2 regions of the Streptomyces sp. NPDC052236 genome follow, and region 1 is predicted to be linked to the other one. Evidence: riboswitches for the same ligand, from Rfam matches in the RefSeq annotation. Region 1 holds a riboswitch; the other holds the start of a gene.
What was found. Region 1 has a riboswitch for cyclic di-AMP ahead of ACIHCQ_RS13255 (M23 family metallopeptidase). Riboswitches for the same ligand answer to the same signal wherever they lie in the genome.
Positions count from the first base shown of each region.

Region 2: another riboswitch for cyclic di-AMP. It lies ahead of ACIHCQ_RS20060 (transglycosylase family protein); the one in region 1 lies ahead of ACIHCQ_RS13255 (M23 family metallopeptidase).

Region 1 is NZ_JBIUBL010000006.1:221,392-226,248, forward strand. Features, by position in the region: gene ACIHCQ_RS13240 (GNAT family N-acetyltransferase) at 1-72, opposite strand, end outside; gene ACIHCQ_RS13245 (HPr family phosphocarrier protein) at 301-582, shown strand; gene ACIHCQ_RS13250 (GntR family transcriptional regulator) at 709-1,386, opposite strand; gene ACIHCQ_RS13255 (M23 family metallopeptidase) at 1,629-2,420, opposite strand; cyclic di-AMP (ydaO/yuaA leader) riboswitch at 2,433-2,599, opposite strand; gene ACIHCQ_RS13260 (M16 family metallopeptidase) at 2,854-4,251, opposite strand; gene ACIHCQ_RS13265 (M16 family metallopeptidase) at 4,248-4,857, opposite strand, start outside.
Region 2 is NZ_JBIUBL010000011.1:140,068-144,924, forward strand. Features, by position in the region: gene ACIHCQ_RS20045 (nucleoside triphosphate pyrophosphohydrolase) at 1-231, shown strand, start outside; gene ACIHCQ_RS20050 (cytochrome P450) at 228-1,457, shown strand; gene ACIHCQ_RS20055 (transglycosylase family protein) at 1,576-2,475, shown strand; cyclic di-AMP (ydaO/yuaA leader) riboswitch at 2,741-2,920, shown strand; gene ACIHCQ_RS20060 (transglycosylase family protein) at 2,924-3,637, shown strand; gene eno (phosphopyruvate hydratase) at 3,854-4,857, shown strand, end outside.

The sequences.
Region 1 (4,857 bases):
GGTGCCACCGTCACGCAGCACCACATCCGCTTCCCAGTGGTCCGGGTATGCGTGCTCCGACGAGGTCTGCATGCTGGAAAGCCTACGACTCGCCCCAGAGGAGCCCTGAGCAGCCGGGAGCAGCACCGGAGCAGCACCGGAACAGCCCGGGACGGAGAGCCCGGAACAGGCCGGGCACAGGGTCGCATAGGGTCGGTACGCAAGTCTGTGCGCACCGGGCGCGCAGAGGGCCAGCGTCGGCGCGTCGCACCGCATGGCAGACTGGTCTAGACAACTGCCGAGGACCTGAAGGGCAACACCATGGCTGAGCGCCGCGTCAACGTCGGCTGGGCCGAGGGCCTCCACGCCCGCCCCGCTTCCATCTTCGTCCGCGCCGCCACGGCCGCCGGCGTCCCCATGACAATCGCCAAGACCGACGGCAAGCCGGTCAACGCCGCCTCCATGCTGGCCGTGCTCGGCCTGGGCGCGCAGGGCGGCGAGGAGATCGTCCTGGCTTCCGATGCGGAAGGCGCCGACATGGCCCTGGACCGTCTGGCCAAGCTGGTCGCCGAGGGGCTCGACGAGCTTCCCGAAACCGTCTGAGACTGCTCAGAGCCGAAGAGGGGAATTAGTCCTTCTTCCCACGACAAAGCCGCGGTGTCCCGCGGTGTCCCGAATTCGGGACACCGCGGTTTAATTCTTTGGGCTTTCTTGTATACAGCGCGACTGTTAATTACGGACGCTCGCCGTGTTTACGGCATGTTGCGAAGTCCTCACCCGTTCGAGGCCGCGCAGCCGGTGCGCGGCAGCGGCCCGCTCGCTGTGCAGCGCCGTCAGCGACCGCGCCCGCTCCACGTCGCCGCGTGCCACCGCGTCCACGATCGCGCCGTGCTCGGCCCAGGACTCGACCGGCTTGGCGGGCTGCTCGATGGCGTACATCCAGGCGATCTTGTGGCGCAGCTGGGTGAGCAGCGCGATGAGCCCGGGGGATCCCGACGCCTGGGCGAGCGTCTCGTGGAACCAGCTGCCCAGTGAGCGCAGGTCCTCGCCCTGGCCGCGGCGGGCCCGTTCCTGACCCAGTCTGACCAGGCCACGCAGGACTTTGAGATGCGCTTCGGTACGCCGCTGGGCGGCGCGCGCCGCTCCCATCGGCTCCAGCAGCATCCGGATCTCCAGCAGGTCGGCGGCCTCCTGCTCGCTGGGCTCGGCGACGCACGCGCCGGCGTGGCGGCGGGTGATGACGAAGCCCTCCGACTCCAGGGTGCGCAGCGCCTCACGCACCGGGACCCGGGAGACGCCGTAGCGGCGCGCCAGCTGCTCTTCGGTGAGCCGGCTGCCGCGGACGAATACACCGGAGACGATGTCGTCGCGGATCGCCGTGCATACCGAGTGCGCGGGAATGCGCATGACCGAACCTCCGCTTTAATCCGCGCGAAACGCAGCCGATTGACGCCTGTTGGGTGACTCTATTGCAATGGACACGATTTTCCGATGACAACCAGGAATCCATGGATAGCTTTTGGCCAGAGCCCCGCCGGCGCCGCGTCCCCGGGGCGGCAAACGCCGAAGGCCCCGGCGGCGTGCCGGGACCTTCGGGGCAGTACGGAGTAAGAGCTCAGAGAGGTACGGAGCTCAGGGAGGTACGGAGCTCAGACGCTGACGCCGTGCGCGCGCAGGTACGCGACCGGGTTGATGTCGGAGCCGTACTCGGCGGTGGTGCGGGCCTCGAAGTGGAGATGCGGCCCGCTGGAGTTGCCGGTCGAGCCGGAGAGGCCTATCTGCTGCCCCGGCATGACCCGCTGGCCGACCGAGACGCCGATGGACGAGAGGTGGCCGTACTGGGTGTACGAGCCGTCGTTCATCTTGATCACGATGTTGTTGCCGTACGCGCCGCCCCACCCGGCCTCGACGACCGTGCCGGAGCCGACGGCCACGACCGATGTGCCGGAAGCGGCGTGGAAGTCGACGCCGGAGTGGCTGCCGGAGGACCACTGCGAGCCGCCGGTCTGGTAGCCGGTGGAGACGTACGAACCGGCGACGGGCAGCTGGAAGGCGTTCAGCCGCTCACGCTCGGCGGCGCGGGCGGCGCGCTCCTTGTCTTCGCGCTCCTCGCGGATCTCCTGCGCACGGGCCTCGGCCCTGCGCTTCGCCTCGGCCTCGGCCTTCGCCTGGGCCTTCGCCTTGGCGACTGCCTCTTCGGCCTCCTGCTCCTGGGCCGCGGCCTGGTCGGCGAGGGTGTCGGCCAGGGAGTCGGCGGCCGCCAACTGGGTCAGGCCGGTGTTCGCGACGCCGGAGGCGCCGGTGTCGGCGGCGAGCGCCGGAGAAGCGAGGGTTCCGATCACGCCGGTGGTGGCGAAGGCCGCGGCGCCTGCCATGCTCGCGCGCCTGCGCGTCAGGCGGCTCGCGGCACGGTGCTTCCCGGGGGCACGGGTGAACGCCATGAAGTGGCTGGTCCTTTCCTTCCTTCTCGCCTACCGGGTTAGCTGACGGGTTCGGAGCAGGAAGGTCTCCTACGAGCCCCTCCGCACTGGTGCGAAGGCGCCCGATTCACCCCAGGGACACGATGTGGGTCCCCGGCTCCCCAGGCTCGCGCCTGACGGGGACTCGGCGATGGCTGTTCGATGCCGCGGGCTGCGGCGGGATACTGGCGAACAGCCGGACTGACGCTAGGCGGATCAACTTTCAATCACCAAGCAGAGAGTCGATTTTGTAGCGCATGCCACAGGACAGACGGGCAACCTCCCCAAGAAAAGGGACATAAGGAGAACCCCGGTGGCTGGTGCGCCACCGGGGTTCTCCTTGCCTGCTTCGCACGCTCGTTGCCTGCTTCGCACGCTCGTTGCCTGCTTCGCGCTCTTTGCCGGCTCGGCTCAATCAGCCTGTGACAACAGTCACTTCACCGATTCCGAGCGCCCTGACCGGCTCCTCGATCTTCGCGGCGTCGCCGACGAGGACCGTGACCAGCCGGTCCACCGGGAAGCCGCTGACGGCGGCGGCCGTCGCCTCCACGGTGCCGGTCTCCGCCAGCCGTACGTACAACTGCGCCTGGTAGTCGTCCGGAAGATACTGCTCGACCTGGTCGGCCAGCGTGCCCGCGACGGACGCCGCGGTCTCGTACTTCAGCGGGGCCACGCCCACCAGGTTCTGTACGGCGACATCGCGCTCGGCGTCGGTCAGCCCCTCGGCCGCCAGCGTGCGCAGCACCTTCCAGAGGTCGTCCAGCGCCGGGCCGGTGTTCGGGGTGTCCACCGAGCCGCTGATGGCGAGCATCGAGGCGCCCGACCCGTCCGGTGCCGAGCGCAGCACCTGGCCGAAGGCCCGTACGCCGTAGGTGTAGCCCTTCTCCTCACGCAGCACCCGGTCGAGCCGGGAGGTCAGGGTGCCCCCCAGGCAGTACGCGCCGAGGACCTGGGCGGGCCAGACGCGGTCGTGCCGGTCCGGGCCGATGCGGCCGATCAGCAGCTGCGTCTGGACGGCGCCGGGGCGGTCCACGATCACCACCCGGCCGGTGTCGTCCGCGGTGATCGGCGGTACGGGGCGGGGCTCGGCACTGTCGCCGGTCCAGGTGCCGAGGGTCTCGGCGAGCACGGCGTCCACATCGACACCGGTGAGGTCGCCGACGATCACCGCGGTGGCGGTGGCGGGCCGGACATGCGCCTCGTAGAAGGCACGTACGCCTCCGGCGTCGATCCGGGCCACGGTCTCCTCGGTGCCCTGGCGGGGGCGCGACATGCGCAGCGAGGCCGGGAAGAGCTGCTTGGAGAGCTCCTTGGCGGCGCGGCGGGCCGGATTGGCCGTCTCGTGCGGGATCTCGTCCAGCCGGTTGCGTACGAGCCGCTCGATCTCGCTGTCGGCGAAGGCGGGGGCGCGCAGCGCCTCGGCGAGCAGGCCCAGCGCCTTGGGCAGCCGGGAGACCGGGACCTCCAGGGAGACACGGACACCGGGATGGTCGGCGTGCGCGTCCAGGGTGGCGCCGCAGCGCTCCAGCTCGGCGGCGAACTCCTCCGCGCTGTGCTTGTCGGTGCCCTCCGACAGGGCGCGCGCCATGATCGTGGCGACGCCGTCGAGGCCCTTCGGCTCGGCCTCCAGCGGCGCGGCGAGGGAGATCTCGACGGCCACCACCTGCTGGCCGGGGCGGTGGCAGCGCAGCACGGTCAGGCCGTTGTGCAGCGTGCCGCGGTCGGGTGCCGGGAACGCCCAGGGGCGGGGGAGGCCGGCCGTCGGCTGCGGGTGGAACGTCATGGTCGTCAATGACATGGCAGCGTCGCTCACTGGTCCGCCCCTTCGAGCTCGTCGTTCTGGTGGTTCTCGGCGCTTTCGTCACCGGCGTCACCGTCGGCCTCGGCCTGCGCGGGGAGCGGCTCGTAGACCAGCACCGCCCTGTTCTCCGGGCGCAGCCGGGCCCCGGCCACCGCCCGTACCTCTTCCGCGGTGACGTCCAGTACCCGGTCCACCGCGGTGAGCGCCAGCTGCGGGTCGCCGAACAGCACGGCGTACCGGCACAGTTCGTCGGCGCGGCCCGCGACCGTGCCAAGCCGGTCCAGCCACTCGCGCTCCAGCTGGGCGTGTGCCCGCTCCATCTCCTCGGGTGTGGGGCCCTCGGCGGCGAATCGCGCCAGCTCCTCGTCCACCGCGGCCTCGATCTGCGGCACCTCGACGCCGCCGGACGTCTTCACGTCCAGCCAGCCCATCGAGGGCGCGCCGGCCAGCCGCAGTAGACCGAACCCGGCCGCGACGGCCGTCTGGTCGCGGCGCACCAGGCGGTTGTGCAGCCGTGAGGACTCGCCGCCGCCGAGGACGGTGAGCGCCAGGTCCGCGGCGTCGCACTCGCGTGTGCCGTCGTGCGGCAGCCGGTAGGCGGCCATCAGCGCGCGCGCC
Region 2 (4,857 bases), on a different contig from region 1:
GTGCCGCTGGGCCAGCCGGGTCTCGCGCTCGCCGCGAAGCTCGCGGGCCGGGTCCGTACCGCGGGCATGGACGTGGAGCTGCCGACGGGCGAGGGCATCGGATACGAGCTGCTCGCCCTCGCGGTCGCCGCGGAGGCATCGGGCACCGACCCCGAGGCCGCGCTGCGGGCCGCCGGACGCGCCTACCGGGACGCCATCCGCGCCGCCGAAAAGGCCGAGGGCCAGGCGTGAGCGCTCGGCCGGAGCTGTTCACCTGGGAGTTCGCCACCGACCCCTATCCCGCGTACGCCTGGCTGCGCGAGCACGAACCCGTACACCGCACGCCGCTGCCCAGCGGCGTCGAGGCGTGGCTGGTGACCCGGTACGCCGACGCCAAGCAGGCCCTCGCCGACCCGCGGCTGTCGAAGAATCCGGCGCACCACGCCGGGTCCACGCACGCCAAGGGGAAGACCGGGATCCCGGGGGAACGCAAGGCTGAGCTGATGACTCATCTGCTCAATATCGATCCGCCCGACCACACCCGGCTGCGGCGGCTGGTGTCGAAGGCGTTCACTCCGCGCCGGGTCGCCGAATTCGCCCCGCGCGTACAGGAGCTGACAGACAGTCTTATCGACGGCTTCGCGGACAAAGGGGAGGCGGACCTCATCCATGAGTTCGCTTTCCCGCTCCCCATTTATGCCATCTGTGAGCTGCTCGGCGTCCCGCGCGAGGACCAGGACGACTTCCGCGACTGGGCGGGCATGATGATCCGGCATGGCGGCGGTCCGCGCGGCGGCGTCGGCCGTTCCGTGAAGAAGATGCGGGGGTACCTTGCCGAGCTGATCCACCGCAAGCGCGAGGACCCGGGCGACGACCTGATCTCGGAGCTGATCAGGACCAGCGACCACGGCGAGCACCTCACCGAGAACGAGGCCGCCGCGATGGCCTTCATCCTTCTCTTCGCCGGCTTTGAAACGACCGTCAACTTGATCGGCAATGGGGTGTATGCCCTGCTTCGTCATCCGGAGCAGCGGGAGCGGCTCCAGCGCTCCCTCGCCGCAGGCGAAAGGGGACTGCTCGCCACCGGCGTGGAGGAACTGCTGCGCTACGACGGGCCCGTGGAGCTCGCGACCTGGCGGTACGCCACCGAGCCCGTCCGCCTCGGCGGGCAGGACATCGCGACGGGCGATCCCGTACTCGTCGTACTCGCCGCCGCCGACCGCGACCCTGACCGGTTCACCGACCCGGACACTCTCGACCTCTCCCGGCGCGACAACCAGCACCTCGGGTACGGGCACGGCATCCACTACTGCCTCGGCGCGCCGCTCGCCCGGTTGGAGGGGCAGACGGCGCTCGCCACACTGCTCCGCAGGATGCCCGACTTGCGACTTGCGGGTGATCCGGACGATTTGCGGTGGCGTGGGGGACTTATCATGCGTGGTTTGCGCACTCTGCCCGTTGAGTTCACCGCCCCATAGAGCTGACGATCAGTCAATGTTGTGACTTTCACGTGATCTCCCCTGCATCGACTTGTGACCCACGTTCGATTACGGATACGTTCACCGGCGTCTCAGCAGTCACGCGAAAGGCAACCGCATGCGCTCCCCGAACGGCCGTCACCGGCGACCCCGTCAGGCTCCGGCAATCGTCGTCGCGGCGGGGGTGACGGGATCGGCCATCGCCATCCCGCTCCTCGGCGCCGGATCGGCGTCCGCCGCCGAATCCGCCACCTGGGACCGCGTCGCGGCGTGCGAGACCGGCGGCATGTGGAGTGCCGACCTCGGCAACGGCAACTACGGCGGGCTGCAGATGACGCTGCAGACCTGGCAGCAGTACGGCGGTACGGAGTACGCGCGCAGCGCCGACCTCGCGAGCCGCTCCGAGCAGATCGCGATAGCCGAGAAGGTCCTCGCCGCGAAGGGGCCCTCGGCGTGGGCGGACTGCGCCGCCATCGCGGGGCTGACGACCGGCGGCACGGCGGCGGGCGTCGACCCCGGTGCCGCGCCCGCGCCCGCCCCCTTGTCGTCGCTGCTGCCGACCGCTCCCGAGGAAGCGGCCACGCCCGCGGACCCGGCCGAGCCGGTGGCACCTGTGGAGCCGACCGGGAAGACGACTCCGGACGCGCCCGCGGCCACGACGCAGGAGTCCGGTACCCCGACAGGCGACGCCGAGACCGGCAAGCACCGCGGAACCCCGGAGCAGACGACCGAGCCGGGCAATACAGACGGAGACCGCGAAGTGGGCCGTCACTCCTCGCGAGGTGACGCCGCGGCACGCGAGGGCGTCGCCGACGCGACCAAGCCCGCGGAGACCCGCTCCGCCGACGTCTCGCCCGGCGTGTACACCGTCCGCCCCGGCGACAGTCTGTGGGCCATCGCCGACGCCCAGGAGCTCCCCGGCGGCTGGACCGCGGTCTTCGAGGCGAACCGCGAGACTCTCGGTGACGATCCCGACCTCATCCGCCCTGGCCAGAGCCTGGATCTAGACCTGAAGTAGCGGCGATTCGGGGGCCTTTGTCCAAGTCTGCGCAAGTGAGACAAGGGTCTCTTTACCTCAATCGGCACATCTCGCAGCCCAAATCCGGCCGTTCCGCGCTCCACCTGCGGAAAGAGGAACCACCGGAGTGTCAAGTTGGGCGTTTTCTCCCCGATGTTCAGCTTTGAACATCGGGGAGAGGTGTGATTACCGTCTGAACCGCTCACCACCGTGGGCACCACTGGCCGTCACGCCGAATCCTGCCGGCGGTCGGGGGGAGTAGTCGTCGCGTAGAGCGCCGAAGGCAGGAGCGGGGGAACCAAGGTAAGCGCCGGGCCCGGCCGTTGAGAGCAGTACGCAACGGACGTGGAACGGCTAGGGGTGAAATCGCGCGCCAGTCGCGTGGACGGGCACTCACTTGGCCCGAACCCGACAGCTCACCTCGTAGGCGTCGGTGAGGAGAATCTCCATGCTGTTTTCCAGCAAGGGCAAGCACCGCCGCCCGAGCAAAGCCACCCGTATCGTCACATTCGCCGGGATCACCGGTGTCGCCGTCGCCGCCCCGCTGCTGGGCGCCACCTCAGCATCCGCCGCGACAGGTGCCGAGTGGGACAAGGTCGCCCAGTGCGAGTCCGGCGGCAACTGGTCGATCAACACGGGCAACGGCTACTACGGCGGCCTTCAGTTCTCGTCGTCCACCTGGGCCGGGTACGGCGGCACCCAGTACGCCTCCACCGCCGACAAGGCGTCGAAGTCCCAGCAGATAGCCATCGCCGAGAAGGTCCTGGCCGGCCAGGGCAAGGGTGCCTGGCCGAACTGCGGCGTGGGCCTGTCCAACGCCTCGTACAACGGCGGCTCCGCCGACTCGGGCACCACGCAGCAGGCGCAGCCCAAGCAGCAGGCACAGCCCAAGCAGCAGGCACAGCCCAAGCAGCAGACGCAGCCCAAGCAGCAGCGCGCCGAGGCGCCCACCACGCGCTCCGAGCGCGCCGAGGCCCCGGCCGCGCCGAAGTCCTTCGAGAAGGGCGACGGCGAGTACAAGGTCAAGTCGGGCGACACCCTCTCCAAGATCGCTGAGGCCGAGAAGGTCAAGGGCGGCTGGGCGAAGCTGTTCGACCTCAACAAGGACATCGTCAGCGACGCCGACGTGATCTTCCCGGGCCAGCAGCTCCACCTCGGCTGAGCCTTCCCGGGCACCGAACCACCCCGGTCCGGCGCGACTTTCCCCGTGCGCGCCGGGCCGGGGTTCTCTGTGCAGGCGGCAGTCAGACGCATTTTTGTCCCAGCGGGCGGGCGTCGTCGGGCCGGAGCCCCCCAGCCGGTTAGGCTCGTGCCGCAAGGCAGAAGCGCAGATACAGATACTGCGCTTTAAGCGTCACATCACCAGAAGGAGATGCTCGTGCCGTCCATCGACGTCGTCGTAGCCCGGGAAATCCTGGACTCCCGAGGCAACCCCACGGTCGAGGTCGAGGTTGGCCTCGACGACGGCAGCACGGGTCGTGCTGCTGTCCCGTCCGGCGCCTCCACCGGTGCGTTCGAAGCCCTTGAGCTCCGCGACGGTGACCCCAACCGCTACCAGGGCAAGGGTGTCGAGAAGGCCGTCCTCGCCGTCATCGAGCAGATCGGCCCGGAGCTCGTCGGCTACGACGCCACCGAGCAGCGCCTGATCGACCAGGCGATGTTCGACCTCGACGCCACCCCGGACAAGTCCTCGCTCGGCGCCAACGCGATCCTCGGTGTCTCCCTCGCCGTGGCGCACGCCGCCTCCGAGGCCTCGGACCTGCCGCTCTTCCGCTACTTGGGCGGACCGAACGCGCACCTGCTGCCCGTTCCGATGATGAACATCCTGAACGGCGGCTCGCACGCCGACTCCAACGTGGACATTCAGGAGTTCATGATCGCGCCGATCGGTGCGGAGTCCTTCTCCGAGGCCCTGCGCTGGGGTGCCGAGGTCTACCACACCCTCAAGTCCGTCCTGAAGGCCAAGGGCCTGTCCACCGGCCTCGGCGACGAGGGCGGCTTCGCGCCGAACCTCGACTCGAACCGCGCGGCTCTCGACCTCATCCTTGAGGCCATCAAGCAGGCCGGTTACACCCCGGGCAAGGACATCGCGCTCGCGCTCGACGTCGCCGCCTCGGAGTTCTACAAGGACGGCTCGTACGAGTTCGAGGGCAAGTCCCGCTCGGCCGCCGAGATGACCGAGTACTACGAGGAGCTCGTCGCCTCGTACCCGCTCTGCTCCATCGAGGACCCGCTGTTCGAGGACGACTGGGCCGGCTGGAAGGTCCTCACCGACAAGCTGGGCGCCAAGGTCCAGATCGTCGGCGACGACCTCTTCGTCACCAACCCGGAGCGCCTGGCCCGCGGCATTGAGGAGGGGTCCGCGAACGCGCTCCTCGTCAA